2 regions of the Bacillus sp. 01N42_2 genome follow, and region 2 is predicted to be linked to the other one. Evidence: a T-box and tRNA genes for the amino acid it is inferred to sense, from the RefSeq annotation. Region 2 holds a T-box; the other holds one or more tRNA genes.

Region 1 (15,992 bases), on a different contig from region 2:
AAGATATATATCCTACCCTTTGCTCAAAAGAATATATATTAGCTGCAATTGTAGTCGGTATCTCTGAAAGTGAAGGTAAAAATTCTTTATCAGAATCTTTTAGTATAACTAATAACATTTTCTCTTTATATTCACGCGAACGCATAACTTCAGATATCTCATACATACAATTTACTGATTTTAAATATTGGTCACTAATAATACTAATAACAAAATCGTGTTTCCCAATAGTTTTCATGAAATCTTTAATACTATTTTTAAACTCAATGTTTCGAACATCTCTAGTCAAAGTATACCCCATATTTTTGAAATCATTATCAATTAAATCAGCAAATGCTACATCATTCCAACAATATGAAATAAATATCTTCTGGTTCTTCATCTGTTCAGCCACTCCACTATCACCAATTTTATAAATCGTTTTATTTACAGTTACTAATTCCTGTGCTTTATTAATAGAAATATAATATAGCTTAATGCCTTTTAAAGTAAAGTACTCACTTTTAATATTTATAATACCTTCTATCAAATTTTGAACTCTCTCCAAATCATATCTAAAGGGAAAATTCTTTATTTCTAATCTTTTACCATCATCTCGGATTCCAAAGACTATATCTCCACCGTTACTGTTCGAGTATGCAACAATTAATTTTGCTATTTCTTCATGACTCGCAATTGGGTGTATATATGTTGTATTCTGTCTATTATTTGTACTTATTTTGTTTTCAATATCTTTAATTGTTCTAAACACTAAAAAGTACCTCTCTTATAACTTAGTCAATGGGATTTTAGATATACCTGTTGTTTTAAGCAAATCACCTAGAGTAATCATTCGTTGTACTTCTCCATCATCCGTCCACAATTGATAGTTGACATCATCTAAAGCCTCTAATTCTTCATCATAATAAAATATTATTTTTTGATAATCACTTGGACGAATAATGATTCTAAAATCATTTCCGTTATACTTAGCCGGAAATACCGTATCAGAATACTTTTCATTCATCCATTCTTCTAAAGTTGCCGGAAGTGTATAATCTTTAAGTCTGCTTAAATATTTAAAAATATTTTCTGTACTTCTATGTAGTAAATTCTCAACATAGCGTTTCATTTCTTCGGATGAGGTAATAACATGTTTTAATTGATTGATAATATCTTCTTTACTCAGTTCAGAGTTAGTTATAATCTCCATTATTTTATCTCGATTATTAATAATTTCATCTAACTCTTCATACTTAATGTTATTTTCCTCTATTTTTTCCGCTATTCTATATCTTCTCAGATTTTCTTCTGGAGAAGATAACATCATTCTCTTTGAATATAAATTCCCAAACCATTTTTTTGATTTTTCTGGATTTGATAGGAACCAATTAGTTAATCTATTAAATATTTTTTGAGTAGATTCTTTTCTTTCTATCCTGTCAATAGTTTCCTCACTTAGAAGTTTTGATACTTTGAGCTCAATTTGATCAGAACATATTTCATTAGTCTTAATTTTTTTTGGGTGTTCTTCGAAATAGTGTTCAAATGAAATAATATCTAGTTTCAATAACTGTCCTTCAATTTTCTCACCCAATAATGTTAAGATCTGTTTTAGTTCTTGATCTATATTTTTATCAAGATAAATACAGGCGAACTGTACAAATTCATTAATTTGATTCGGTACAAATGCCGATTCTACAACTTCATCAACACCTGCATCCTTAATCCAAAGAGAAAAAAATGCATTTAACCACTCTGCATATAGAGTCTTATCATTCAAACAAGCAACTAATTTATCAATATTTGAATCTTTAAAAATATCGTTTATCCAAGAGAATCCAACATTCTCTCCAAAAACCTCAGCCCAGCCTAAGTAAGTATCTTTAGTTGGTATCGATACTCCGTTATAATTAGATAAAATATCCCAAAGTAAGTCCTTATGTGTGCTTTTTTTTGTTTTTGGTATGCCTATTGTCACGTTACCATTAATATCTTTAAATGCTAATCGTTTTAAATCTTCCAAATGATTATGAATAGGAACAATTGGACTCTTCTCAATATGCTCTTTAATTTCTTTATAGCTATAAGCCTGAATACTTGATGAAGTAGAGGGTTTTAAAATGCAAATATTAAATTCATTTCTTGTCCCTTTTCTATCTGAACAATAATCTATTAATTCCTTGTATAAAGAGACAGCTACCTTTATTAATTCATTATTTACTAGATTGCTATCTCTAATCGCATTTCTGTCCCTCTCTACTTCAAATAATCCTGAATTAACTACTATAGGAAAACTAAATTCTTCAGTTCCTAATAGAGGAAATTCACAGAAGACCCTTGGCATAGCATCAGGAATTGGTAAGAAATATATTTTCTGGTCTTTACGTTCGATAGCACAACCAATAGTTACATTATTTTCATTTAATATTAGCAACTCTTTAATACTATCAGAAACGTTAATTCGAACAGCTTTTAGCTTGTTATTTGAACGTGAAGTTTCTACTTTCTCCTTTTTATAACAATTACCATTGTATGTAATAGAGTTGATATTCTCATTAAAAGTTAATACATAAGGAATGGTCTCTTTTAAATCTTCTATCCCTTCCTCTACTGCTTCTTTTATGTTATCATCCTGTATTGAATAAACGAATTTTGTATCCTCATACTCTTTTTGTAATTCCTCTTGATTTCTGCTTATAAGATCTAATTGTTCTAACATAATTTTTGTTTTATTCTTAATATCGCTATAATCATCTCCTGATCTATCAACAATGAACTCGAATTTTGTATACCTACTATCTTCTTGGCTAAACGACCCTTCAATTTGTACAACCTCTGATAATAAATGAGTCGACATAAAACCTGTTCCAAATTTTCCTGTTTTCTTTTCATCTGAACTTTGCTTAGATGAGATTTGTGTGATTAAATCTAATAAATTTTCATACGAAAATGGCAGTCCATTATGACTAAATATGATTTGATTATTAGAGTAATCAATTTTTATATCTATTTTCTTACCTTTAGGTGTACAGTCTGATGCATTTTGAATTAGTTCCCATATCCATCTACGCCTAATAGTCTTTTTTTCTATTTCTGAAGACTCTCTTATCTTTTTCAATTCATCCCAAATTGTATTAGAACTCGCATCTAAAACTTTATTTAATAAAACCTCTTCATTAGACATAGTAATAATCAATCCTCTTTTTCGTTGTATTTTTCTGGATTTCGGGTATTAATTTCGTTATTTATTTCCGCCATTATAAGATTTGATGAACTTCTATATTATTTATTTAAATAACCTTTACGAATTCTCCAACTAATCTTGTCTCTTGATTTAAATAAAATGATAATATGTTACCTAGATCTCGAATGGGTTTAAACTACTTCAAAAACATTAACTGATATTTCTCAGTATAATGATTTTGTACAACCTTCTAACCAATATTTATTCGTCTCCCTAAACCTTTATCATAACAATGTGTTCTTTTGTTTTAAGAACTGTATGATGGTTTATTTCTAACTCATCTGCAATCTTTCATTGACAATATAATCTAATGATTACCTTGTATGCCAACAATATTTTCTAAATATTCAGTTAACAGTTATAATTATTGTTTTATATCAGATAGAAGACTCCCACTATCTTCCTTATTCAATTTATTATAAACGATGAGCATGCTTATTGAAGTTAAAACTTGAATGTTTAGCTCCAGTTTATGTATTTTTTTGATCCTATACCTTTTTCAATCAATTTTTCTACTTAGTTTTCTGTTTAGACATGAAAATACCCCTTTAGATGAGTATATCTAAAGGGGTAGAACGGTGCAACTTTTTCCAGGAACGATACAAACTTTGAATTTAAAACAACATACTGTTTTCTTTCCTTGTCAAATCCTACTCCACAGTCACACTCTTCGCAAGGTTGCGCGGTTTATCAACATCACAGCCGCGGTGCAGTGCAGCGTAGTAAGCGATCAGCTGCAATGGCACAACAGAAACCAGCGGAGCAAGCGCAGGGTTGACTTCCGGCAGGATGAATCTGTCGTCTGCGTCATCTAAGCCTTTCAGCGAGATGATGCAAGTGTTGGCGCCGCGGGCTGCGACTTCCTTCACGTTTCCGCGGATGCTCAGGTTGACGTGCTCTTGTGTTGCCAGTGCAAAGACCGGTGTTCCTTCTTCGATCAGAGCGATTGTTCCGTGCTTCAGCTCGCCGCCGGCAAAGCCTTCCGCCTGGATGTAAGAAATCTCTTTCAGCTTCAGGGCGCCTTCGACACATACGAAGTAGTCAAGGCCGCGGCCGATGAAGAAAGCGTTTCTTGAAACAGTCAGGTACTCACGCGCGATCATTTCCATTTCGTCCTTCTGGTCGCAGAGGGCTTCCATGGCATTTGCCGCGATACCTAATTCTTTGACTAAATCAAAGCCGATATCAACGCCGTTGCGTTCTGCCGCAACTGATGCAAGGATCGCAAGCACGGCAATCTGAGCCGTATACGCTTTTGTTGATGCAACCGCGATCTCAGGACCTGCATGCAGAAGCAATGTGTAATCCGCTTCACGGGAAAGCGTGGATCCCGGAACATTTGTAATTGTCAGCGCTTTGTGGCCCAGCGCTTTGACTTGAACAAGCACGGCACGGCTGTCCGCTGTTTCTCCGCTTTGAGAAAGGAAGATAAAGAGCGGCTTCTTAGACAGAAGCGGCATGTTGTAAGAGAATTCACTCGCTACATGCACTTCAACCGGGACGTTTGCCCACATTTCAATATATTGTTTCCCGACAAGACCGGCATGGTAGCTCGTTCCGCAAGCCACGATATAAATGCGGTCCGCTTCCGCCACGGCGTCAGCGACATCGCCGGCCACAGCCAGTCTGCCATTTTCGTCTTGATACGTTTGGATGATTTTGCGCATAACAAGCGGCTGCTCATCCGTTTCTTTTAACATGTAGTGAGGGTATGTGCCTTTTTCGATATCACTGGCGTCAAGCTCAGCGATATAAGACGCACGTGTCATGACTTCACCGTCAAGGTTTTTAATCACGGTTTCGTCTTTTGTCACGATCACCATTTCTTTATCCAAAAGCTCAACGTATTCATTCGTTACTTGAAGCATAGCCATCGCGTCAGATGCCACGACGTTAAACGTATCTCCAAGACCGATTAACAGAGGGCTTTTGTTTTTTGCAACGAAAATGGTGTCTGTGTTTTCGCCGTCAAATAATGCAATTGCGTAAGAGCCTTTTAGCAGAGTGAGTGTTTTTCGGAACGCTTCTTCTGTATTAAGACCTCCCGCCACAAATTGCTCGATCATTTGAACGATTACTTCAGTGTCCGTGTCGCTTTTCAGTTCAACGTGTTCAAGATATTCGCGCTTCAGCTGAACATAGTTCTCGATCACACCGTTGTGAACAAGTGTAAAGCGGCCGAGTGCGCTTTGATGCGGGTGAGCGTTCAGGAAGCTTGGTTCGCCGTGAGTCGCCCAGCGTGTATGTCCGATTCCCGCTTGAGATTCAACCGCGGGATCCACCACTTCACGAAGGTCGGCGATGCGGCCTTTCTCTTTGTACACATGCACGCCCTGCTCGTTCGCCACAGCGATACCGGCAGAGTCATATCCGCGGTACTCAAGCTTCTCTAATCCTTTTAACAAAATCTCTTTCGCATCAAGCTGACCGATATAACCTACAATTCCACACATTTTTTCTTCCTCCTAAAGGTGTAAAAGGAGACGAAGAAAGCCGAATTACAAGGGGACTTTCAATCGTCCCCTCCCACATGTTTTTTTGGAAGATCATGTGATTTCCCTTTGTTCGGAGAGTCGCCCCTCCGGTTTGAAGAAATCCTTACGGCTGTGATCTAAATGAATCAGCCGGGAGGCATCCGCCGAAAATTCGATAACCTCCATCCTCGTCAACTAAGCCGTTTTTCGGGCGCTTAGTTCGGGCGCTGTAATTATAAAAGATGCAAACAATTCCGCCTTCCCTGCAAGTGAAAAACAAAGGCCGAACAAGCTTGATTTTACAGCATGTGCCAAGGACGGTCAATTATTTTTTGCCGCCCCGGCATCATGTTTACTATCATATTATGCTGATCGCACTTGTCTTGTTCGCTCTCTGTTTATAAACTTCGCTACTCCGCTCCCATTTCTGTCCGCACGACATCTACGATTTTTGTGACATATTCGTCACAAAGCTCTTTTGTTCTCGCTTCAGCCATCACGCGGACGAGCGGCTCGGTGCCTGACGGACGCACTAATATCCGGCCGTCTCCGTTCATTTCTTTTTCCACTTCAGAAATAACGGCCTTCACCTTAGCGTTTTCTTCCACCTTATATTTATCCGTCACTTTCACATTTACTAAAAGCTGCGGGAATTTTTTCATTTCAGCCGCAAGCTCTGAAAGGGTTTTGCCGGACGCTTTCAGCGTATTCACAAGCATGATCGCGGACAAGAGCCCGTCACCGGTAGTGTTGTAATCAAGGAAAATAAGGTGCCCTGACTGCTCGCCGCCGACATTATAGCCGTCTTTTTTCATCGCTTCTACGACATAGCGGTCTCCGACTGCCGTTTGAACGCTTTTGATTTCTTCTTTTTCAAGCGCTTTGTAGAAACCGAGATTGCTCATCACGGTTGATACGACGGTATCATCTTTGAGACGGCCCTCTGATTTCAAATACTTCGCGCATATGTACATGATCTGATCGCCGTCGACAATGTTTCCTTTTTCATCCACGGCAATGAGGCGGTCGCCGTCGCCGTCAAATGCAAGGCCGATGTCGGCGTTTTTTTCTTTGACGAAAGCACTCAGCGCTTCCGGATGTGTAGAACCGACGCCGTCATTAATATTTAATCCGTTCGGAGACGTTCCCATTGTAGACACGTCAGCATCAAGATCGGCAAAAAGGTGCGTCGCAATGGAAGATGTCGCACCATGGGCGCAGTCAAGCGCTACATGAATGCCCGTGAAATCTTCGTCTGCCGTCTGCTTTAAAAACTGCAGATATTTTTGAACGCCTTCGAAATAATCGTTCACAAGCCCGAGGTCCGCGCCTGTCGGTCTTGGCAGCTTATCTTCCGGTTCATCCATGAGACGTTCAATCTCGGCCTCCTGCTCATCGGAAAGCTTAAAGCCGTCTCCTCCGAAAAATTTAATTCCGTTATCCTGTACGGGATTGTGAGAAGCGGAAATCATGACGCCCGCCTCAGCATCCATGGCTTTCGTTAAATAGGATACCCCCGGTGTAGAAATGACGCCGAGGCGCATCACTTCAGCTCCGATCGATAAAAGTCCAGCGACAAGGGCTCCCTCCAGCATATGTCCGGAGATGCGTGTATCACGGCCGATCAGCACTTTCGGGCGCTGTTTATCTTTGGTCAGGACATAACCGCCAAAACGCCCCACTTTAAAGGCCAGCTCTGGCGTAAGCTCGCTGTTGGCAACACCTCTTACACCATCTGTTCCAAAATACTTGCCCATTTTGTATCGCTCCTTTTTCATTCTGTTGAAGATGAATCAGCGCTTGATCCGCCTTCATCCTGGTCTTGATTTTGATCCTGGTTCTGACTTTTATTCTGATCGCTGTCAGTGTCTTCTTCCCGGTTCTTGTTCTTGTCTTTATCTGCGTCTCCGCTTGTTCCGTCCTTATTGCCGGAATCGGCAGAGCTGCCGTTATTTTTATTTGAACTTGTGTTTTTCTTAGAAGTCAGCTTGATTTTAGCCGTGTCTTTGGACAGGGACCATGTGATGTTTTGCGGTCCGTTTACTGCAAGCTTTACAGAATGCTCTCCGTCATCTAAGTCTGAGACATTGGCGTACAGTTCAATGTCCGACTTTTTCAGCGCCTTAATGTTGGCCGGAGAGCCTTTGGCCGTAATATTTATCGCCCGCGATTCAGGGTCGAGAAACTCAATCTGCTGCGAGCCTCCCAATCCGACCGTCTTAATTGCGACATTGTCAAAATCCTTTTTGTCTTCACTGTCCACCTTAACATGAAGCGTAATTTTCCCCGGCGACACCTTTGTCACACCCTTAGGAAGCGGAATGTCGGCATCTATATCCGTATCTTTATCAATTTTGCCTAAATCAAGAGATACGCCGTCGATAAACTCAAGTGAATCCAGCACGTCCTGCGGGCCGTAAACCGTCACCTCACTCGGGTTCGAGTCAATGCTTGCAATGCTCACCCCGTCAGGAAGACTTCCCTTCCTTACGATTTTGAAAGGGAGCTTTTTGCTCGGACTGGCCACGGGAACCGTCACTTTAATGACTGACGGTTCAACATCAACAGGAAGTGCGTTGCCGTCTTTGTCATAGACGGTCACCTTCACTTCCTTATCAATGGTTTCATTTGCATTTTCAAGGTTCACGGATGCTTTGACAAGCGAAATGTTGTCAATTACATTTTTCGAACCCGTAATCTGTACATTTTTCGGGCTGATAATCGGCTGCTGGGGCGTATACCCCTTTTTCATTTTGCTTTTATTGTAGTATTCAACCTCAACCGGAAAACTCTCAGCCGTTTTTTCCTGAATCGTAACCGTCGTGACTGACGGGTTAATGGATATCGTCAGTCCGTCCGATACATTTTTCGCCTTCAATTCGACCTTATGAGTCCCGGTCTTCAGCTTATTCATATCGGCGTATATCTCAAAATTCTTCGTCTGTCTCGCCTTTTTCACCGCGCTTGTCGATCCTTTAATCGTGACATTTACGGTCTGAGGCACGCCGGTGACCACGTAATTCGCTTCATCATAGTATGCTTTTACAGGAATATCAGTAAGCGTAGCCTCGTCAGTCGTTGATGTCGGAAAAAAGGATTCCCCCGGCTTTTTCGGAGTCGGCGCCTGGTTGTTGTTAACCGCAACATAAAGCAGGAGCGCAAAGAGCAATGCAATGATCTTTACAGCCCAGCGGTTGTTTAAGAATTTATCCATTTTTCTTGCCCCTCCAGTACCAGCGGTTAGAAGAAGTATCTCTGGCGTTTTTCTTAAACTCGGCTTCAAGCATTTCTTTCAGTGCTTCTTCCGTCAATTCTCTGTGAAGGTCTCCGTTTTTGGCCACGCTGATGGCGCCCGTCTCTTCAGATACGATAATGGTTAAGCTGTCCGTCACTTCACTGATGCCGACAGCAGCTCTGTGCCGCGTCCCCAGCTCCTTTGAAATAAACGGGCTTTCAGAAAGCGGCAGATAACAGGCAGCCGCCGCGATCTCGTTATTTTTCATAATGACCGCTCCATCGTGCAGCGGCGTATTCGGAATGAAGATATTAATCAAAAGCTCCGAGCTGACCTGCGCATTAAGCGGGATGCCCGTCTCAATATAATCGCCCATTCCCGTATCGCGCTCAATGGCGATGAGGGCGCCGATGCGGCGTTTCGCCATGTAGCTGATTGATTTTGTAATCGCTTCAATTGTCTTATGCTGCGCTTCCTCTACGGGGGTGCCGCTCCTTGAAAAGAACCGGCCCCGTCCGAGCTGTTCAAGCGCCCGTCTCAGCTCAGGCTGGAATATAATAATGATCGCTAAAAATCCCCATGTTATCGCTTGGTCCATCAGCCACTGAAGCGTACTGAGTCCCAAATATGAACTGGCCATCCGGACCAACACGATGACGACGATTCCTTTTAAAAGCTGAACCGCCTTCGTTCCGCGTATGACCATGATTAATTTATATATCACATACCAAACAAGGAGAATATCAACGGCATTGCCGAGGTATTGCAAAAATGGGATGTCCTCAAAAGCCATTTCCTCGTCCTCCAAGAATTCAGTCATTTCGTTTTTTGTTATGAATTGTGCTGCATGAGCAATATGTACATCATATAGCGTGCTCATTATACCACATTTTGATTTATCAAGTGAAATCAGCCAGCGCGGCGCCGCGTAAAAAAAGAGTAAAGCGATTATACGCTTTACTCATCTTTAATCGGAGTCTAAAGCACTCACGACGCCCTGACCCGCTGTTTTCAGTTCGTACCAGACCCAGTCAAACAATTCGTTAATTTCTTCAATCTGCCCGGTGACTTGTCCGGCTGAGGCCATGTATTTTTCTCCGTTAACCACGGTCACGTTGCCATCGACTTTCCCTTTAATGACCAGCTTGCCGTTTTTTACTGTGACATCGCCCTTTACGGTCTCGCCTTCAGGGACGGTGACCGTGTGATTCTGCACGACAAGGTTCGGCTGCTTTGACACACTGAAATTGTGGTCGTTATGCCAGCTGTTGAAAAAACCGCCGCCCATTAAAATCACAAAAACCGCCGCGGCTGCAATTATCGGATGAGTTTTGATCCATCGTTTTACAGAAGCGCGTTTTTTCTCTTTTGGAAGATTCGCCATAACTTTGGCAGTAAAATCAGCAGGGGCTGTGACATGCGATGTGCTCCGGACGAGCGCTACGGATTTCTCCATTTCATGAAAATGCCGTTTGCAATTCCCGCATGACCGCAAATGTTGTTTTAATACGTCTTCATCTTCAGGAAGAATATCTCCATCAAGATGCTTATGCATAAGCTGCACGATCTGTTCAGGACAGCTCATTTCATCACCCCACTTAAAGATCCCTTAATTGTTTTCTAAGAGCCTCTCTGCCTCTGTGTATCCTTGTCTTGACGGTGCCGACAGGGATATTCAGAATCTCCCCGATTTCAATTAAAGAGAGTTCATCAATATACTTTAATACAATAACCGTTCTGTACTTGTCAGGCAGCTTTAAAATCTTTTTCTGAATTGTGTCCGACAGCTCCAATGACAACACGGCGTCTTCAGGGAGAACCCCGTCCGCGGCGATCTGCGAATACATCGTCAGCCCCTCTGCGCCCGCCACTTCTGCGTCCAGATAATAATCAGGCTTTTTCTTGCGGATTCGGTCAATGGTCAGGTTGGTCGCAATTCTGTAAAGCCACGTTGAAAACTTTCTGTTGATGTCGAAGCTCTCGATATTGACATACGCTCTGATGAAAGCTTCCTGCGCAATATCTTCCGCTTCGTGGACATTGCCGAGCATGCGGTAGCAAAGCTGGTAAATCTTATCTTTATAAAGGTCAACGATTTCCGCAAACGCATTTTGATCGCCTTTTTTGACTTGCTTGATTCTTTTTTTAATCAGGTTTTCCATGTTTTATCTTACCTCTGCCCTTCACCGGTCTGTATCTATACGTTGATTGTTTTAAAAGGTTTCATTTTTTTATTACATTTATTTTACCAAATTTCAGGCAGGGTGTAGATGGAAAATACAGAATATAATGCCTTAACAGCAGCTTAAAAATAGTATATCTGATGAACAATCAAAATTCGAGACGAAATACAAATAAAAAAGACACCTTATGCAAAAGGTGTCTGAGACTGGGCTAGCTGGATTCGAACCAACGCATGACGGAGTCAAAGTCCGTTGCCTTACCGCTTGGCTATAGCCCAAAAATGGTGGAGGGGGGCAGATTCGAACTGCCGAACCCTGAGGGAGCGGATTTACAGTCCGCCGCGTTTAGCCACTTCGCTACCCCTCCGTATTTTGTTGAAAAACAGTGCCGGCCAGAGGACTTGAACCCCCAACCTACTGATTACAAGTCAGTTGCTCTACCAATTGAGCTAGGCCGGCAAATATGGTGGAGGATGACGGGCTCGAACCGCCGACCCTCTGCTTGTAAGGCAGATGCTCTCCCAGCTGAGCTAATCCTCCATATGACCCGTACGGGATTCGAACCCGTGTTACCGCCGTGAAAGGGCGGTGTCTTAACCGCTTGACCAACGGGCCGTTGTGTCCGCGTCGAGCTGACAAAAGTTATTATATACAGGTTATACCCCTTTTGTAAAGAGAAAATTTATTTTTTTTATTTTCAAACTTTTTTACCCGTTTTTTAACTGAAAAACTCGTCCCTTCTCTCTTATTTCATTTAAGATGAAAGTATCAAAATATTGAAGGGAATGGACACAGATGATCTTAGTCAGCTCTTGTCTCGGCGGTATCGAATGCAGGTATAACGGCTCTCACGCCGCTTCGGAAAAAATCCGCAGACTCGTAGAGGAAAAGAAAGCTGTTATGGTCTGCCCCGAACTTTTGGGCGGCTTCACCACTCCCCGCGAACCGGCGGAAATCATCGGCGGCACGGGCGAAGACGTGCTGAACGGAACAGCAAGAATCGTAACGGCATCAGGTGAAGACGTTACATCTTTATATATAGACGGCGCGGAAAAAACGTTAGCATACGCAAAAGAAATAGGCGCCGCAACGGTCATCCTTAAAGAAAACAGTCCGTCCTGCGGCAGCAGCTTCATCTATGACGGCACTTTCTCTGGGAAAAAGATAATCGGGGACGGCATCACTTCCGCTCTATTAAAACGGGCAGGCTGCCGCGTGTTATCAGAAAATGAACTGGATCAACTATAAAAAGGAGAGTAGATATCATGGTTGCAGCCCTATCCTTTTATAAACCGGAGCATGCAGACGGCCTGAACGGGTTTGTACTCAGTGAAGAAGATAAAATGTTCACAGCGCTCCCGAAGGATGTACTGCCGCAGGCTCTTGTCATCCGGGAGCGCTATCCTACAGTCGTTTTAAAAGAAGACACCCCCGTCGGTTTTTTCATTTTACATACCTCAAAGGAAACCATAGCTCCATATTCGAACAGCGTGTCTGCCATTTTACTGAGCGCACTGTCCATAGATGCGCGGCAGCAAGGAAAAGGTTATGCCAAACAAGCGATGCTGCAGCTCCCCGCTTTTGCCGCAAGTTATTTTCCTTGGTGTGACGAAATCGTGCTTGCAGTGAACCATCGCAATCATCGCGCAAAGAATCTGTACCAGTCTTCCGGTTTTATTGATAAAGGGCGTCGCAGGATCGGCCCCATCGGCGAACAGCACATTCTGCATCTTTTTTTGTGAAAGCGTTTGATTTTTTTCTTGAAACATATATTCAGAAGCCCATATACTTCAAGTAATAACGACTTGGGAGGGTACATTCATGACAGACCGGCTTAACATTCACAGATTGACCACAGAAACAAGAAATCCGCAGACCGCTTCAATCCATCAAGCAGACACGATGGAAATCCTCCGCATCATTAACCAAGAGGACTTCAAAGTGGCGGACGCCGTTCAGCAGGTGCTGCCTGATATTGAAATTGCCGTTCAATTTGCCCATCAGTCTTTGCGGCGAAACGGCAGGCTGATTTATGCGGGAGCGGGCACAAGCGGCAGGCTTGGTGTACTTGATGCGGTTGAATGCCCGCCTACATACAGCGTAAGTCCCGGCACCGTCATCGGTCTGATGGCCGGAGGAGCAGACGCCTTTTTGCAAGCGGCTGAAGGTATAGAAGACAGCGAGGAAACCGGCGCTCTCGATCTCAAAACGATCGGCCTTACCGCTGAAGACACCGTGATCGCCATCGCCGCAAGCGGGCGCACACCGTATGCGGCCGGTGCGCTGAAATACGCAAAAACAATCGGCGCCAAAACCGTCGCGCTCACATGCAATAAGCACTCATTGATCAGCACCTTTGCCGATCACAGCATTGAAGTCGTCGTCGGCCCCGAAGTGATTACAGGGTCAACACGAATGAAAGCCGCGACGGCACATAAAATGATTCTGAACATGATTTCCACGGCCGTGATGATCAAAAGCGGCAAAGTGTACGAAAATTTAATGGTGGACGTTCATGTCAGCAACGAAAAATTGAAAGAACGGGCAATCGGCATTATCCAAAGCATTACGGGCGTTCCGTACGATAAAGCAAAAGAAACCCTTGAGGCCGCAGACAGCCATGTCAAAACGGCAATCGTCATGCTGAAGACGAATTCGGACAAAACACACGCGAAAGCACTGCTCGAAGAATCGGAAGGCTTCATTGACAAAGCCATAGAACAGCATGTTTCAAGCGAAACAAATCGCTGATCATTCTTTTGGCTCCGTTACTGATCATCATGTGCCTTTTACCAGCCCGCGCCGTTTTCATGATCGGCGCAGGCGCTTTCAGGATGCGTTTCAGGCACAGCTCCGCGGGAAAAATGGTACGGAAAGAGGAGGGTCTTCATGAGCAAAGAGGCATTTTATCAGTCGCTGGCCAAAGATATTCTGGACAACTGCGGCGGTTCATCGAATATTTCGGGCTTTACCCACTGTATGACACGCCTGAGAATTACGCCTTTAGATCAGGACAAAACGGATATTGAAGCGCTGAAACGTCTTGACGGAGTAATAGGCGTCGTCGAAGCCGAAACACTGCAGATCATTCTCGGCACGGGTGTCGTCAATCATGTCGCCGACGCTTTCGCAAAACTGGTGTCACCCGGAAAAAACATTGATTTAAAAGAAGCCGCCTCACGGAAAAAAGCCGATCTTAACAGAAAAAATACCACACCCATCAAACTGCTTTTGAGAAAAATATCAAGCATCTTCATTCCTCTTATTCCCGCACTCATTGCATCAGGTTTAATCACCGGCTTGACGAAAGCCGTCATTCAGGCCGGCTGGCTCCCGAAAGAATCTCAAATCGCACTTATTTTAACGGTTATCGGTTCAGGCTTATTCGCTTACCTCGGCGTCCTTGTCGGCATCAATGCGGCAAAGGAATTCGGCGGAACACCCGCGATGGGCGGCCTTGCAGGCATATTGATCTTAAACCCCGAAATCGCCAATATCAGTTTGTTCGGAGAGAATCTGCTCCCGGGCAGGGGAGGTTTAATCGGCGTTCTTTTCGCTGCGATTTTTATCGCTTATACGGAACGGTTTATCAGAAAGTACGTCCATCAATCCATCGACATTATCGTCACGCCTACTTTGTCTTTGCTCATCACCGGACTGGTGACATATGTCATCTTCATCCCTGCAGGCGGTTTTATTTCTGATTTGATTACATCAGGTTTATTGTCGCTGCTGAATATCGGGGGAGTGCTGTCGGGATTTGTATTAGGAGCCGCCTTCCTGCCTCTTGTTATCACCGGCCTGCATCAAGGCTTGACTCCCGTGCATTTGGAACTCATCCGATCCATCGGGGATGACCCGCTTCTGCCGATTCTCGCAATGGGAGGCGCAGGTCAAGTAGGCGCGGCCTTCGCCATCTTTATGAAAACAAAAAAAGCCTCATTGAAAAGAGCGATCGGCGGCGGACTTCCATCCGGTCTGCTCGGAATCGGGGAGCCGCTCATCTTCGGCGTCACACTTCCGCTCGGCCGGCCGTTTTTAACAGCGTGTTTAGGGGCGAGTATCGGCGGCGCCTTTCAAGCCCATTTTCAAGTAGCGACTTTTTCAATCGGTGTCTCCGGCCTTCCGCTCTCTTTTCTCGTACAGCCGGCTCAAATCGTTTTGTATATCATCGGTCTCTTCATCTCTTATGCGGCGGGCTTTGTCTTCACCTATGCTTTCGGGTTTAAGGATGACATGGCTGCTGAATTTGAATAAGCCGGGAGGGAACAGAATATGAAAACACTGGCAGCCGCCGTACTCACCATGGTCATCAGCCTCTCTTTTCTGCCGCAGCACAAAGCCGGAGCCCAATCCAAATTATACGACACAGCAAAGCTCAGAAAGGTTGATCAAATGATTGAAAAAGACATCGCAGCAGGATTCCCGGGAGCTGTCCTCGTCGTCGTAAAGGACGGACGGGTGATCAAAAAGAAAGCATACGGCTACAGCAAAAAATATGACGGAAACAGTCTTTTATCCCGTCCGAAAAAAATGAAAACGTCAACTATGTTTGATTTAGCTTCCAACACAAAAATGTATGCGGCGAATTTTGCATTACAGCGCCTCGTCAGCCAGGGAAAGCTGGATGTGTATCAAAAAGTTTCGGCTTACCTTCCCGATTTCAAAGACAGGAAAAGCGATCCGATTCAAGGAAAAGACCGCATACGCGTCATTGATGTGCTGCAGCATCAATCCGGTCTGCCGGCAAGCTTTTATTTTTATAAGCCGGACACCGCAGGCCCTTTTTATTCACAAGAACGGGACAAAACGATCCGTTTTCTCACCCAGATCCCGCTTGAATACAAACCGGGCACAAAACACGTATACAGCGA
Region 2 (15,992 bases):
GGGCTTTTCGCCCGCGGCGGTCGCAAAATGAAATGAGCGTCATATACTGGGGAACAGATAGACGTTTGTTGGAGGTACGATTATGACTGTTTATCATTTTGTTGGAATAAAAGGGACAGGTATGAGCCCGCTTGCTCAAATCCTGCATGATACAGGGTATCAGGTGCAGGGATCGGATATCGAGAAGCAGATTTTTACTCAGGCTGCCCTTGAAAAAAGAAATATCCCGATCTATCCGTTCAGCCCCGATAACATCAAACCGGGCTTAACGGTAATCGCCGGAAACGCATTCCCTGATTCTCATCCGGAAATCGCAAAGGCGCTCGCTGAAGGAATTCCTGTTATCAGATATCATAAATTTTTAGCTGAATATATGAAAAAATACACAAGTGTCGCGGTTACGGGCGCACACGGCAAGACGTCCACTACGGGTCTCTTGGCACACGTGATGCAGCAGGCGAAGCCGACTTCGTTTCTTATCGGAGACGGGACGGGCAGAGGAAATGAAAGCAGCGAATACTTTGTATTTGAAGCCTGCGAGTACCGCCGTCATTTCTTAAGCTATCAGCCTGATTATGCGATCATGACGAATATTGATTTTGACCACCCTGATTATTTCGCCAACATTGACGATGTGTTTGATGCTTTCCAAAACATGGCGCTTCAAGTCAACAAAGGCATCATTGCCTGCGGTGATGACGAGTATCTGCCGAAAATTCACGCCAATGTGCCTGTCGTTTATTACGGCACGGGAGAAGAAAACGATTTTCAAGCGAGAAACATCGTAAAAAATACGGAAGGCACGACATTTGACGTCTTTGTCCGCAATACGTTTTACGATACGTTCTACATCCCGGCATACGGACATCACAATGTCCTCAATTCCTTAGCGGTCATTGCGCTCTGCCACTATGAAGAGATAGACGTGAACATGATTAAGCGCGGACTTGAATCATTCGGCGGCGTCAAACGCAGATTCAATGAAAAAGTGATCGGCAGCCAGGTGCTGATAGACGACTACGCCCACCATCCGACTGAAATTAAAGTCACCATTGAAGCGGCGCGCCAAAAATATCCGGAACGTGAAATCATCGCGGTATTCCAGCCGCATACGTTTACACGGACGCAATCATTCCTTGATGAATTTGCAGAAAGCTTGAGCGCGGCCGATCGTGTGTATCTGTGCGACATTTTCGGCTCTGCCCGCGAGAACGTCGGCAAACTCACCATCACGGATCTGCAGGAAAAAATCGATAACGCAGAACTCATTGAAGAGAATGACACATCCGTGTTAAAAGCGCATAAAGACGCAGTGCTGATCTTTATGGGCGCCGGAGACATTCAAAAATATATGAGGGCCTATGAAAACGTCATAGCGTAACAAAAAAGCAGTGGGGCTCTCACTGCTTTTTTGCGCGTGCTGCAAAGGGATTTACCGATAAACGGAGAAATAGTATACATACAGCCCCTTTCATATATGTTTATCATTTTAATAATTGGGTATATACCATTATATCCTGCAATAAGGAGGTATTAGATGATTATCATTCTTTATTTAAGCGTCGCACTCATTGCCGTAGCATTTCTCATCCTCGTCATTTATCTGTCAAAAACATTAAAGTCCGTGCAGATGACCTTAACAAACGTAGCGTCGACTTTAGACGGCCTTGAAGGGCAGATGAAGGGCATTACCGCAGAGACAACTGAGCTGTTACATAAGACAAACCGTCTCGCGGAAGACATTCAGGAAAAATCAGAGAAATTAAATACGGTTGTCCATGCTGTGCAGGAAGTGGGAACTTCCGTCCAGCAGTTTAATACATCCATAAAGCAGGCAGCCGGTTCCGTTTCGGCCTCTGTCAGAGAGAACCAGGATAAGATCAGTCAGGTTGTCACCTGGAGCCAGGCCGCTATGGAAATATGGGACAAGTGGAAGCAAAAGAAAAAAACATCGCTTTAATCATAAGAAAAATCCACTAAGGAGGAATCATAATGAGCAAAGATGGAATCAATAGTAAGGATTTTTTAATCGGAACGCTGATCGGGGGAATTATCGGCGCGACAACGGCATTGTTTCTGGCGCCTAAATCAGGCAAGGAGCTGCGCGACGATCTCGGCAGCCAGGCTTCTGCATTGAAAGATAGGACGGACAGAATGACGGCCGACGCGAAAGAAAAAGGCTCTCAATATGTCAGCATCGCCAAGGATAAAACATCTAACATCACCCAGCTGGTAGCTGATCAATCAGGCCAGATTATGAATAAAGTGAAGGATTTAAAAGACCGTTCTAAGAGCACACTAACTGAGAAAGCCGAAGAGACGAGAAGCGAAATGCAGGACACGGCCCAAAGCATCAAAGCCGAAGCGGAAGACGCCGGGGAAAAAGCCGGTCAGGCAAATCGCTGATCTTCAATAAGGAGAGATAACAGACATGACAAAGCAGCTGATATCGTCAGAAGAAGAGTTCAAAAATGCCGCTGAGAAAGAAAGCAAGTTCGTGTTTTTGAAACACAGCACAACCTGCCCGATCAGCCATGCGGCGTTTCAGGAGTTTGACGCCTTTGCATCGGAGCATTCAGAAGTGCCTTCTTATTACCTGCAGGTGCAGGACAGCCGGCCGCTTTCAAACTATATCGCCGAGACATACGGCGTGAAACATGAAAGCCCGCAAGTATTCGTCATTACAAACGGCGAAGTGAAATGGCACGCGTCTCATTCCCAAATCACAAAAAACGCAATAGAGCAGCACCTTTCATAATTTACTGACCGCCGGATGATACCGGCGGTTTTTTTTGAAAAAAACTATTGATCATTTCAGCCATATCATGTAGGATATCAATATACGTTACTTCAACGCATAAAAGCTTAAAAGCGTTTTGGTAATAAAGTAAAATGTGAAAAAATTTATTGTTTCATATTCCTATTTTCGCATAACTGTAGTAAGATGCATGTTAACCATTAAAATAAAACATAGCATAGAAGGGATGAAAAAGATGAGCAACAAGGAATTAGAGAGCCTAAGACAGCAGGCAGACGCACTAAACTTACAAATCCTTAAATTAATCAATGAACGCGGAGCCGTTGTAAAAGAAATCGGTAAAGCCAAAGAAGCACAGGGTGTCAACCGATTTGACCCCGTCAGAGAGCGTACAATGCTTAACCGCATTATTGAAAGCAATGACGGCCCGTTTGAAAACTCAACAATCCAGCATATTTTCAAAGAAATTTTCAAAGCCGGCCTTGAGCTTCAAGAAGAGGATCACAGCAAAGCGTTGCTCGTCTCCCGGAAGAAAAAAGCAGAAGATACGATCGTTGACATTAAAGGCGAAAAAGTCGGTGACGGCGATCAGAGATTCATCGTCGGTCCTTGTGCCGTAGAAAGCTATGAGCAGGTTGCGGAAGTAGCGGCCGCTGCGAAAAAACAAGGCATTAAAATCCTGCGCGGAGGTGCGTTCAAACCCCGCACAAGCCCGTATGATTTCCAAGGTCTCGGCGTAGAAGGCCTGCAGATCCTCAAACGCGTCGCTGATGAATATGACCTCGCGGTGATCAGTGAAATCGTTACGCCTGCCCACATTGAGCAAGCGATTGATTACATTGACGTCATTCAGATCGGCGCACGTAACATGCAAAACTTTGAATTGCTGAAAGCCGCCGGTTCGGTTAAAAAGCCGGTATTGTTAAAACGCGGTCTTGCCGCAACGATTTCAGAATTCATCAATGCAGCTGAATACATCATGTCACAAGGAAATGACCAAATCATTCTTTGTGAGCGCGGAATCAGAACGTACGAAACAGCAACGAGAAACACGCTTGACATTTCTGCCGTGCCGATTTTGAAACAGGAAACTCACTTGCCGGTGTTTGTTGACGTCACACATTCAACAGGCCGCCGCGATCTCCTGCTTCCGACAGCAAAAGCGGCGCTTGCGATCGGCGCTGACGGCGTGATGGCCGAAGTTCACCCTGATCCTTCCGTTGCCCTTTCAGACTCTGCGCAGCAGATGGATATACCTGAATTCGAGAAATGGCTGAACGAATTAAAGCCGATGGTGAAAGTAAAAGCATAATAAAGTGTTCCGTTCTTTAAGGGCCGCCTCGTGCGGCCCTTTTTCGTTTCTTCATTTTATTTAATTATAAAATGGAAGTGAACGTTTTCATCACTGGGAAAAACGTGTATAATTTCATGAGAAGTATTTAAATTTGATGAATAATGAAAAATAATGTACACTACTGACTTACGCTTACAACCATAAACGACAGAATGCGAAAACGCACGACATTTCTTTACATAAAGTGTTTATGCTATAGATAAGGATAAGTGTATCCAGTAAAAGGAGTGGTTTCAGTGAGCAACATTACGATATACGATGTGGCCAGAGAAGCAAATGTCAGCATGGCGACTGTTTCCCGCGTCGTAAACGGCAATCCGAATGTAAAACCGACGACCAGAAAAAAAGTATTGGAAGCCATTGACCGGCTCGGCTACCGCCCGAACGCGGTGGCAAGAGGACTGGCAAGCAAAAAAACGACAACGGTCGGCGTCATCATCCCTGATATCTCAAGCATTTTCTACTCGGAACTTGCCCGGGGAATTGAAGATATCGCGACGATGTACAAATATAATATTATTTTAAGCAACTCGGACCAAAACCTCGAGAAGGAACTGCACCTGTTAAACACGATGCTTGGCAAACAAGTGGACGGTATCGTATTTATGGGCGGCAACATTACGGACGAGCATGTCGAAGAATTTAAGCGCTCTCCTGTGCCGATCGTATTGGCGGCATCAGTGGAAGAACAGGCAGAGACGCCTTCTGTCGCCATTGATTATGAACAGGCGATTTATGATGCCGTTAAGCTTTTCATTGAGAAAGGGCATCGCGATATCGCATTTGTCTCCGGACCGATGGCAGAGCCGATCAACCGCTCGAAAAAACTGCAAGGGTACAGACGGGCGCTTGAAGAAGCTGGCATCCCGTTTAATGAGCAGTTCGTAGCGGAAGGCGATTACACCTATGATTCCGGAATGGAGGCGCTTCAAAGCTTAATGGGCCTTGAGCGGAAGCCGACGGCAATCCTTTCTGCAACGGATGAAATGGCGCTCGGCATTATTCATGCGGCTCAGGATCAAGGTCTGTCGATTCCTGACGATCTTGATATTATCGGTTTTGACAATACGAGATTGAGCCTGATGGTCCGCCCTCAGCTTTCCACAGTCGTGCAGCCTACTTACGATATCGGCGCCGTGGCGATGAGGCTTTTGACAAAACTGATGAACAAAGAGCCGGTTGAAGAGCATATCGTCGAGCTGCCTCACCGCATCGAATTAAGACAATCAACAAAGTCATAAAAAAACGGAAAAGCAAGCTTCACTCTGAGGAGTGGAATCTTGCTTTTTTACTTGAGTAAGGAGAAGATATGAAACGTTTTGATTATCTGACACCCGTTGGATTTATGTTAGGATGTATTATTGTCGCAATCGGAATTCTCTCAGGAACGGGACTTGCGGGAATCAGTTCATTTTTAGATCTGACTTCTTTTTTAATCGTCACAGGCGGCCTTGCCGCGGCGGTCTTTATCAGCTTTCCGCCTCGGGATTTAAAGAAAACCCCTTCTGTTTTAAAACAGGTATTTTCCCGTCAGGATGACAATGTAAAGGACCTTGTCAGAGTATTCGTCAGCCTTGCGGAGCAGGCGCGAAGACAGGGGCTTCTGTCTCTGGAGGACCGGGCGCGCGAGATCAAGGATCCGTTTTTGAAAAAAGGGCTTTTGCTTGCGATTGACGGCTGGGATGAAGAAACGATCCGGCTGGTGATGGATTCTGAGATTGCCGCGATGGAAGAACGACACAGAAAAGGAAGGCGCGTTTTTGAAAAAGCTGGTGATTTCGCGCCCGCCTGGGGAATGATCGGGACGCTTGTCGGACTGGTGCTCATGCTTAAAAATTTAAATGACCCGCATACCCTCGGGCCGAACATGGCTGTTGCGCTATTGACGACGCTGTACGGCGCGCTGCTTGCCAATCTCGTGTTTATCCCTATCGCGGCAAAGCTTGAAGAAAAAACGGAAAGTGAAATTTTCATCAAACAGGTTATGATCGAAGGGGTTGTCGGCATCCAATCGGGAAAAAATCCCCGCAACCTCGAAAGTCAGCTTGTCGTTTTCAGCTCAAGAGAAGACTGGCGTAAAGGGCAGCCTGCGAACAAGAAAAAGGGCGCTGTCCATGAAGCTTAGAAAAGAGCGTTTTGAAAGAAGAAACAAACCGGAAAATTCCGGCGGTTCACCAAGATGGATGGTGACGTTCGCTGACTTGATCACGCTTATTCTCGTGTTCTTTATATTGCTTTTTTCGATGTCGCAAATAGACGCAGAAAAATTTCAATCAGCCGTTTCATCGATTCATACAGACGGCAGCGGGGGTGAACCGGCGCCATCAGACAAAGCAAACGAAAATAAAGAACAGGATTTGCTGCTGCAGAACGTGAAAACATACATAAAATCGCACCATTTGAGTTCCAAATTAACGGCAAAGCGCGATGAGCGCGGAGTGGTTCTTGTGCTGCAGGAGGCCGTTCTATTTCAGACAGGAAAAGCGGATGTGCTGAAAAACGCCGAACCAGTCCTGCATCAGATCGCAGTGCTTTTGAAAACAATTCCGAATAACATTCAGGTGGAAGGCCATACGGACAGCCGCCGGATTTCCACCTATCAATTCCCGTCGAACTGGGAGCTGTCGTCTGCAAGAGCGGCGAGTGTGATCCGGTATTTTACCGCGAAAGAAGACTTTTCCGCCAAACGGTTTAGTTCAGTCGGATACGCGGATACGAAACCTGTGAAGGACAACAAAAGCCCCGGTCATATGAATGAAAACCGCCGTGTGGAAATTGTCATAAAAAAAACGACCTCCTCGTAAGGGTCGTTTTTTTATTTTGTTTTATACCGCTGTTCAGACCGGATGGCAAAAAGCGCTTTTTCCACGGTTTGGGCGTTTTTTTCTGATATTTCTTCTTTTCGGGGAATCGGAGGATATAATTGTTCAGGGTCACTCCAAAACGCGGGCAGGGTATAGGGCGAGTGTTTCTGCCATTTATGAATCCACTCCTGCGGTATGCGCTCCCCGGGATCAATCCCTTTCATCTCAAGCCATATACGGCTCCATGCTCTAGGAACCACTCGCCAAATATCGTATCCGCCTCCGCCGACCGCGATCCATCTGCCGCTGCAATGTTGATGGGCTAATGAGTGAGCGAGCCGGGGGATTTCCTGATAAATGGAGATGGTAGTGGACAGGTGTGTCAATGGGTCGTAATAATGGGCGTCCGCTCCGTTCTGGGTCAGGATTACATCCGGCTTAAAAAAAGCCGCGATTTCTGAAGCGGCCGTTTTGTAAGCGTGAAGAAAGGAATCGTCCTCTGTGAAAGCGTCCAGCGGAATGTTAAAAGAATAGCCGTAGCCTTGCCCGCTTCCTTTTTCCAGCACTTGTCCCGTCCCGGGAAATAAATAACGCCCGGTTTCGTGAAATGAAACTGTGCAGACATCTGACCTGTCGTAAAACGTAAATTGAACGCCGTCGCCGTGATGAGCGTCGGTATCAATGTATAACACTTTTGCCCCGTAGTTTTTCTGAATGTATTGGATGGCCACGGCGCTGTCATTATAAATACAAAAGCCCGATGCCCTGCCGCGGAAGCCGTGGTGAAGGCCCCCTCCTAAATTGCAGGCATGCCTCGCCTGTCCCGTCATGACATAATCTGCCGCTGTTAAAGTGCCGCCCACCAGAAGCGACGCGGCTTCATGCATGCCGGCAAAAACGGGGGTGTCTTCCGTTCCGAGCCCGTAGCTTTCTCCTTCTGCGGCAGGGAGCCGGCCCGCCCCCGCTAGTTCAACCGCCTGTATGTAATCCTCTGTATGAACGAGTGCCAGCTCTTCTTTAGAAGCCATGCGCGGAGCGGCGATATCTCCCTCTTCAAACGCGTCCGCCGCCTGAAGCAGCTCGTATGTCAAAAGCACGCGCTGCTGATTGAACGGGTGATCCTGGTGAAATTGATACGTCTGATAAGAAGGCGAGTAAACAAAAACGCTGTCTCTCATGACTGATCCCTCAATTGTTTCGGCCACAAGACATTATACCCGGCTTCATGAACGCTGCGGATAAAAGGGAGCGGATTCATCGTCTTCACCCGGAAGACGAGTATATTTGCCCCGGCGGAATCATGGGGGTAAACGAGCACGCTCAAGATTTGCAGCTGAAGATCGCGGCACATGCAGCTGAGATCAGCAAGGCTTTTGGTCATATCCGTCACCAAAATTTCCACCTGTGATCCCGGCTGGGCTGCGCCTGTCAGGCTGACAAAGGTCCGGAGTACATCGGTTTTGGTTAAAATGCCCGTCAGCTTATGATTTACCGTAATCGGCAGACATCCGATGCCATGCTCATAGAAAGAAGCCGATATTTCCTCTACGAAATCAAGCGGATGGGCGCAGATGACATTCCGTTTCATAATGGTTTCCACTTTGTTTGTCAGAAACACGACGCGGTCTTCTTGTTTAAAGCTGCCCGGGCCTGCCTGTTTAATGTCTCTGTCTGTGACGATGCCGCTAACGTGCAGTTCTTCGTCGATGACAGGGAGATGGCGGATATGATATGCCTTCATTTTATGTACGGCTGTTTCTATGGAGTCGTTTTTTGTGACGGTGATGACGTCCCGTTTCATGATTTGTTCTGCAATCATCTTTTTATCCCCTTTGTATGTCAGTCAATACATAAATCGCTGATAAAAACGAAGTCTGTCGAACTGTTCAATTGACTCCTGACTGACGTGCCTGCCGATGCGGGCCATCAGACAATTGGCCGGATGAGAGCTGATTTCCGGTTCATCCGTTGCAAACCAGACAAGACCTCCGGCATTCATCATCTTTTCCATGATCTTTCTGTACTCCCACACGTCTTTTTTCATCCCTTTTAAATCCCAATGCCAGTAATATTCTGTCGTCATGATGATGTACCGTTCCATCTGTTCATCCATCATGCTGACAGTCAGCAAAGTTTTTCCGACAGAACAGCCTCTGTAGCCGGGAGCGACCTCGATCGCCCCGAGTTCAAGGAGATCTTCCATATTTCCGTCAGACCACCGTTCAAGCGGATCAGGATATAAATACGTCACATAGCCGATAATCGTCTCTCCGTCCCTGGCGATGATGATCCGCCCTTCGGGAAGCCCGGCTATTTCGACTAACGCTTTGTGCTGTTCATGAGGAAGGCGAAAGGCTGTCAGGCCTTCATGAAACTCATACTGTGCTAAGTTCTCTGGAGGAACGGGCCCTTCTACCAAAAGAGGGCCGGCTGCTGTCTGAATAGATGAAGAATGGTACGTTTTATGATGTTTCACTGATTCACCGCCTGTCGGTTCTTAATAAAAACACATCTCCTTTAAGCATAACAAAATATAAAGCGTTTTCAATAGTACGGTAATTTATATTTTAAAAATTGAGAAAACTGTGAACATCTACTATAATTAGTCTATAGATAAGCAAAGGGGGATGTTGCATGAATTTGAAAACGTTGCCAGCGGAAAAGGGGAATTATCATCTGCAAAATTATGAGGAAACATACCGCAGCTTCGATTGGAAAGAAGTCGAGACGGAGTTTTCCTGGCATCAGACCGGAAAGCTGAATGCCGCGTACGAAGCGATTGACCGTCATGCCGAATCATTTCGCAAAAACAAAGTAGCGCTGTATTACAAGGACGCAAACCGGGAAGAAAAATACACGTTTAAAGAAATGATGGAGGAATCGAATCGGGCGGGAAATGTGCTGAGACGGTATGGAAACGTTGAAAAAGGGGACCGCGTTTTCATTTTCATGCCGCGTTCGCCGGAGCTTTATTTTATCATGCTCGGCGCAATTAAAATCGGTGCGATTGCCGGCCCTTTATTTGAAGCATTTATGGAAGGCGCCGTGAAAGACCGCCTGTTGAACAGTCAGGCCAAGGTTGTCGTGACAACACCTGAACTGGCTGAACGGATTCCGGCGGACAGCCTGCCCGACCTGAAGCATATCTTCATTGTCGGCGGCAGCAAAGAAGCCGGAGATAAAATCATTCATTATGATAAAGCGGCTGAAGGAGAAAGCACGAGACTTGATATTGAATGGATGGACAGAAGAGACGGCTACCTGCTTCACTATACATCAGGGTCAACAGGAACGCCTAAAGGCGTGCTTCACGTTCATGAAGCCATGATTCAGCAATACCAGACCGGCAAGTGGGTGCTTGATCTTAAAGAGGACGATATATATTGGTGCACGGCGGACCCGGGCTGGGTGACCGGGACGGTGTACGGGATTTTTGCGCCGTGGCTGAACGGAGCGGCGAATGTGATCGTCGGCGGCAGATTCAGTCCGGAAAATTGGTACGGCACGATTGAAAAGCTCGGTGTAAGCGTATGGTACAGCGCTCCGACGGCTTTCAGAATGCTTATGGGCGCCGGAGATGAAATGGCGTCCAAATTTGATCTGACTTCACTTCGTCACATCCTGAGTGTCGGAGAACCTTTAAACCCGGAGGTCATTAAGTGGGGACATAAAGTATTCGGCAAGCGCATTCACGATACGTGGTGGATGACGGAAACAGGCGGGCAGCTTATCTGCAATTATCCGTGCATGGAGATCAAGCCGGGTTCAATGGGGAAACCCATTCCGGGAGTGGAAGCGGCGATCGTTGATAACCAAGGGAATGAGCTTCCGCCGTACCGAATGGGGAACCTCGCCATTAAAAAGGGCTGGCCGTCCATGATGGATTCCATTTGGAATAACAAAGAAAAATATGAATCTTATTTCATGCCGGGCGGCTGGTATGTTTCCGGAGATTCAGCTTATATGGATGAAGACGGTTATTTTTGGTTCCAAGGCAGAGTCGATGACGTCATTATGACATCCGGCGAGCGCGTCGGCCCGTTTGAAGTCGAAAGCAAACTTGTTGAACATCCGGCGATTGCTGAAGCCGGTGTCATCGGAAAGCCGGATCCTGTCCGGGGAGAAATTATTAAAGCATTTATCGCGCTCAGAGAAGGGCATGAGCCATCCGATCAGCTGAAGGAGGATATTCGTCTTTTTGTAAAACAAGGGCTGGCCGCCCATGCCGCACCGCGGGAAATTGAATTCAAAGATAAACTTCCGAAAACACGGAGCGGAAAAATCATGAGACGTGTGCTGAAGGCGTGGGAGCTGAACCTGCCGGCAGGCGACCTGTCCACAATGGAAGATTAAAGAGACGGCGTTGACATCACATCTTATTTATGTTAAAAATGAGTAAGCTTCATACGAAAAGGTTTTGATTGAGACAAGTAGGATATCTGATTGTTCCAGAGAGCTGATGGCCGGTGAAAATCAGCACATAAGATATGCCGAATACACTCATGAACCGCTTTTGCGAACAAAGCCCTTCCAAGGCTTTCAGTAGTGGAAGAACGGACACGGTCCGTTATCAAAAAGAGTGATAAAAGCTTTTTTATGCTTTTATTAGTAGGGTGGTACCGCGATTATATCGTCCCTTCGTTTTAAACGAAGGGGCGTTTTTTATTTCCATAAAAAAAGGAGCAGACAAAATGACTAACTTATTAGAAGATTTATCCTTCCGCGGCTTAATCCAGCAAATGACGGATGAAGAAGGACTGAATAAACAGCTGAACGAAGAAAAAATCCGTTTATACTCAGGTTTCGACCCGACGGCGGACAGCCTGCACATCGGACACCTTCTGCCGATATTGACACTGCGCCGTTTCCAGCTTGCAGGCCACCATCCGATTGCGCTTGTAGGCGGAGCGACGGGGCTGATCGGCGATCCGAGCGGAAAAAAAGCGGAGCGCACGTTAAATACTCAGGATATCGTTGTCGAATGGTCGCAAAAAATTAAAAATCAGCTTTCTCAATTTTTAGATTTCGATGCAGGAGAAAACCCAGCCGTCATAGCGAACAACTTTGACTGGATCGGAAAAATGAGCATCATTGATTTTCTCCGCGACGTCGGAAAGAACTTCGGAATCAACTACATGCTTGCGAAAGATACTGTAAGCTCAAGAATTGAAACCGGAATTTCTTACACGGAATTCAGCTACATGATCCTGCAATCCTACGATTTTCTGAATCTGTACAGAGAAAAGAACTGCAAACTCCAAATCGGAGGCAGTGACCAGTGGGGCAACATCACGGCAGGTCTTGAACTGATCAGAAAATCGGAAGAAGAGGGGGCGAAAGCGTTCGGCCTTACCATTCCGCTCGTCACAAAAGCTGACGGCACGAAATTCGGCAAAACAGAAGGCGGCGCGATTTGGCTTGATAAAGAAAAGACATCGCCGTATGAATTCTACCAATTCTGGATCAATACAGATGACCGTGACGTCGTCAAATATTTAAAATACTTTACTTTCTTATCAAAAGAGGAAATTGAAGCTTATGCTGAAAAAGCGGAGACGGCTCCAGAGAAAAGGGAAGCGCAGAAACGCCTTGCTGAAGAAGTGACTGTACTTGTACACGGCCGTGAAGCGTTTGAGCAGGCCGTTCATATTTCTCAGGCGCTGTTCAGCGGCAATATTAAAGAGCTTTCCGCTCAAGACGTCAAGGTAGGTTTTAAAGACGTGCCTTCACTTGAAAAAGACCGCTCTGAAGAACTGTCTTTAGTAGACGTGCTTGTGGAATCTAAGTTGTCGCCTTCAAAACGGCAGGCCCGCGAAGACATTCAAAACGGGGCTGTTTACATTAACGGAGAGCGCCAGACGGATATCGGTCATCTGCTGACGGCGGAAGACCGCATCGAAGATCAATTTACCGTACTGCGCCGCGGAAAGAAAAAATACTTCCTGATCACATACTGAAAATAAAGAGCAGTCCGGCCGCTCAATGCGGCAGGCTGCTTTTTTATGTTTTGCGAATACTGCACCGGGAAATGAGTACAGTACGTAGTATAAGCAAAACAGGGAAGGGGCGCTGCGCCATGAATTTCATGTTTACCATTGCGAAAGAAAGATTGCAGCGGGATCATTGGGAACAGCAGCAAAGCATGAACGCCGAAGTCAAAGCCGAAGAACCTGAGGCGGAAGAAGAAAATCCGACCTCATAAAACAAAAGCCTCCATTCCCAAGGGATGGAGGCTTTTGTTTGTCACCATATCAGTCTGACGGCGGCCATCAGTACAACGCCTGTAATAACCGTGATGGATAAGCTTTTCGTCCGCATTGCGCAAAGCAATGTCGGGATGAGGACGATCATTGCTTTCCAATCAAAGGTCAAAGTGCTGTTTGTTTTTACGATCATGCTTTCCGTTACCAAGGCGGTCAAAATACAAAGCGGAATAAAGGAGAGCCACTTTAAAGCCAATTCCGGCATCTGAATGTTCCGGACAAATATAAAAGGAACAATGCGCGGCACAAGCGTAACAATCATGCAGCCGAGTATAATCCAGATCATTTGCGTGCTGATGCTCATTTGTCCGTCACCACCCCGATTGTTGCCACAATTACGGTTGAGACGATGACCGCGATGTGTGACGGGACGAAATACGATAACAAGATCATAAAAATGATCATATAGAGAATAAGGGAGAGGCTGTGTTTCAGCTTTTCCGATGCGGACGACTGCAATTGCAGCACTAAAAGCGCCGCAAACATAGCGGGCAAAGCAAAGTCCAGACCGAGGGCGTAAGGATCAGATATCCATTGTCCGAGAAGCCCGCCCATCACACAAGAAATAACCCAGCACGCATAGGCGGTTATATTGAGGCCATTCATCCACTTATCGTACAGCCTGCCGTTCTGAACCGCCTTGTTCACTGCTACCCCGAAAGATTCGTCAGTAAGCAAAGCACCGAAGCCGATATTCTTCACCAAAGAGTATTTTGTGAAATAAGGCGCGATGGTCAGGCTCAGGAGCAGGTGCCGCAGATTGACGATGAACGTCGTTAAAATAATGGCAGAAATCGGACTCCCGGAAACAAGGAGTGAGCAAATAATAAATTGGGCGGCGCCGGCATAGACCAACAAGGATAACAAACAAATTTCAAGAATACTGAGGTGTGAGGCAACGCCAACAATGCCAAAAGCAAAACCGACACTCATATAGCCCAGCAGTGTAGGCACACAATCACGCACCCCCTGTAAAAACGTATCGTTCATTTCCCGGGAAACGGCTGTTTTTTGCACTTCTGTCTGAATCATTTTTATACTCCTTCCTTAGAGATTATAATGATAACGACTAATGAAAAAATCAAAGAAAATACGGTTCACATTTAAATGAACCGATTTCCGGTGACGACATGAAATAAAGAATGGTTTTGTTTCATCAGACCTTCAACTTTTTCAGCTCCGACTTCTTTCACAAGCTCCGCAAACATCAGGTCATGCCTCATATATTCCATGGCCACGAGAACGAGAGCGGGATCTTCTGTTTTAATGGCCCAGGCATTCGTCTGCGGGGAAAAATTGGCGATTAAGACTTCTTTATTATCCCGTGCTGCTATCGTTAATCTTCCGCCCATGCGTTTTTCTGCCACTTCAGGAGACATATTATGATGTGTCGTATTTCCGAGCTTCACTTCCGGAGGGCCGAACACAATCGAAAAGACGGGTAATTTTTCGGCGGCGCGTTTGTTAACGGCCTCTTGAATAAAGGGAATCTGCTGTTCCCAGACAGACAGCCACAACTCTTCCTCGGCTTTTTCAATCATATCCTTCAATTCATTGATGACATGATCATTTGAGCTGATGCGGCGGATGACATTCATCTCCTGCTCGCTTTCAAGCGCTAATAATTTCTCTTCAAGATAGCCGAAGGAGCTCTCGAAGTCATGCCGCAGCCGGTCGATTAATTCCTTTCCGGCCAGCGGGGCATATGTAACCGGATCAGACGGCACAATATGGACAGCGCCTTTATCAACTAATTTCCCCAATACTTCATAGATCATTGAGCGGGGGACGCCTGACCTTTTACTGATTTCATATCCGGTAACAGGCGAGTGTTTCAACAAGCCGATATATGCTTTGCATTCGTATTGAGAAAATCCGAATTTCTGCAGTTCTTTCAGAACATCCTCCATAAACATCCTCCATAGTGGTTATTCATGAAACTACTATAATGTAAGCGGTTGTATGTTGTCAATGGGACTTGAGTGCTGAAAGAACAATTCGCCCGTGTTGTCGCTTTCCAACTTATTTTGGGGCGAGTTACTTGTATGGCTCTTGTGAAAAACGTTGCTGTAGACCCACACGGATGCCGTTTGATACGATAAATCCAAGAAAGTCAAAAAGAGGAGGATCATGGTGGAAAACACCTCTAAAATCGCTTTTTTATCAGTGATAAGCAATTCTCTGGTCGTCATGCTCAAAATAGCGGTAGGCATGGTAACCGGGTCTGTCGCAATACTTTCCGAAGCCATTCATTCTTTTTTAGATCTGATCGCCGCCTTCATCGCGTTTATTTCCGTCAGGATTTCAAAAAAGCCGGCTGATACAGGGCATCCGTACGGCCATGGGAAGGTCGAGAATCTGTCCGGAACGATCGAAACAATGCTGATTTTTGCGGCGGGGATTTGGATGATATATGAATGCGTTCAAAAACTGGTAAACCCGGAGCCTGTTCATCTGCCGGTATTGGGAATCGTTGTGATGCTTGCGGGAGCTCTTATTAATTTGATCGTCTCGAAATTAGTAAAAAGAGAAGCTGTAAAGGTTAATTCCGTGGCAATGAAATCAAATGCCCTGCACTTACTGACTGACGTGTACACATCATTAGGCGTAGCGGCAAGCCTTTTGGTCGTTACATTAACGAAGTGGTACATACTTGATCCGATTATAGGTATGGTGCTGGCGGTGTATATCATATATGAAGCGTTTAAATTAATGAAAGAAGCATTTCCGCCGCTGATTGACACCCGTTTGTCAGAGGAGGAAGAAAAAACAATTTTAGAGATTATCGAAACATTCCATCACGAATTTATTGA

What was found. A T-box is a leader RNA that pairs with one kind of tRNA and senses whether it is charged. The one in region 2 lies ahead of tyrS (tyrosine--tRNA ligase), so its partner is inferred to be a tRNA-Tyr.
Region 1: it encodes a tRNA-Tyr, which carries the amino acid that the T-box ahead of tyrS (tyrosine--tRNA ligase) is inferred to sense. The anticodon was not compared.

Annotation. Positions count from the first base shown of each region.
Region 1 covers NZ_JBFTRO010000008.1:17,131-33,122, reverse strand. Annotated here, with positions in the region: gene AC1DN5_RS16065 (TIR domain-containing protein) at 1-751, opposite strand, end outside; gene AC1DN5_RS16060 (ATP-binding protein) at 767-3,166, opposite strand; gene glmS (glutamine--fructose-6-phosphate transaminase (isomerizing)) at 3,877-5,679, opposite strand; gene glmM (phosphoglucosamine mutase) at 6,111-7,457, opposite strand; gene AC1DN5_RS16045 (CdaR family protein) at 7,475-8,914, opposite strand; gene cdaA (diadenylate cyclase CdaA) at 8,907-9,728, opposite strand; gene rsiW (anti-sigma-W factor RsiW) at 9,903-10,520, opposite strand; gene sigW (RNA polymerase sigma factor SigW) at 10,534-11,097, opposite strand; tRNA gene AC1DN5_RS16025 (tRNA-Gln) at 11,325-11,396, opposite strand; tRNA gene AC1DN5_RS16020 (tRNA-Tyr) at 11,401-11,485, opposite strand; tRNA gene AC1DN5_RS16015 (tRNA-Thr) at 11,505-11,577, opposite strand; tRNA gene AC1DN5_RS16010 (tRNA-Val) at 11,583-11,658, opposite strand; tRNA gene AC1DN5_RS16005 (tRNA-Glu) at 11,662-11,733, opposite strand; gene AC1DN5_RS16000 (2-thiouracil desulfurase family protein) at 11,914-12,366, shown strand; gene AC1DN5_RS15995 (GNAT family N-acetyltransferase) at 12,384-12,860, shown strand; gene murQ (N-acetylmuramic acid 6-phosphate etherase) at 12,940-13,869, shown strand; gene AC1DN5_RS15985 (PTS transporter subunit EIIC) at 14,008-15,375, shown strand; gene pbp4b (penicillin binding protein PBP4B) at 15,394-15,992, shown strand, end outside.
Region 2 covers NZ_JBFTRO010000003.1:465,272-481,263, reverse strand. Annotated here, with positions in the region: gene murC (UDP-N-acetylmuramate--L-alanine ligase) at 83-1,381, shown strand; gene AC1DN5_RS09980 (DUF948 domain-containing protein) at 1,538-1,960, shown strand; gene AC1DN5_RS09975 (YtxH domain-containing protein) at 1,993-2,406, shown strand; gene ytxJ (bacillithiol system redox-active protein YtxJ) at 2,432-2,758, shown strand; gene AC1DN5_RS09965 (bifunctional 3-deoxy-7-phosphoheptulonate synthase/chorismate mutase) at 2,994-4,070, shown strand; gene ccpA (catabolite control protein A) at 4,349-5,353, shown strand; gene motP (flagellar motor protein MotP) at 5,422-6,237, shown strand; gene motS (flagellar motor protein MotS) at 6,227-6,916, shown strand; gene AC1DN5_RS09945 (acetoin utilization protein AcuC) at 6,928-8,094, opposite strand; gene AC1DN5_RS09940 (acetoin utilization AcuB family protein) at 8,091-8,735, opposite strand; gene AC1DN5_RS09935 (GNAT family N-acetyltransferase) at 8,760-9,392, opposite strand; gene acsA (acetate--CoA ligase) at 9,551-11,269, shown strand; T-box leader at 11,325-11,557, shown strand; gene tyrS (tyrosine--tRNA ligase) at 11,608-12,873, shown strand; gene sr7p (small protein SR7P) at 12,993-13,118, shown strand; gene AC1DN5_RS09915 (AzlD domain-containing protein) at 13,160-13,483, opposite strand; gene AC1DN5_RS09910 (AzlC family ABC transporter permease) at 13,480-14,211, opposite strand; gene AC1DN5_RS09905 (TrmB family transcriptional regulator) at 14,283-15,089, opposite strand; gene AC1DN5_RS09900 (cation diffusion facilitator family transporter) at 15,310-15,992, shown strand, end outside.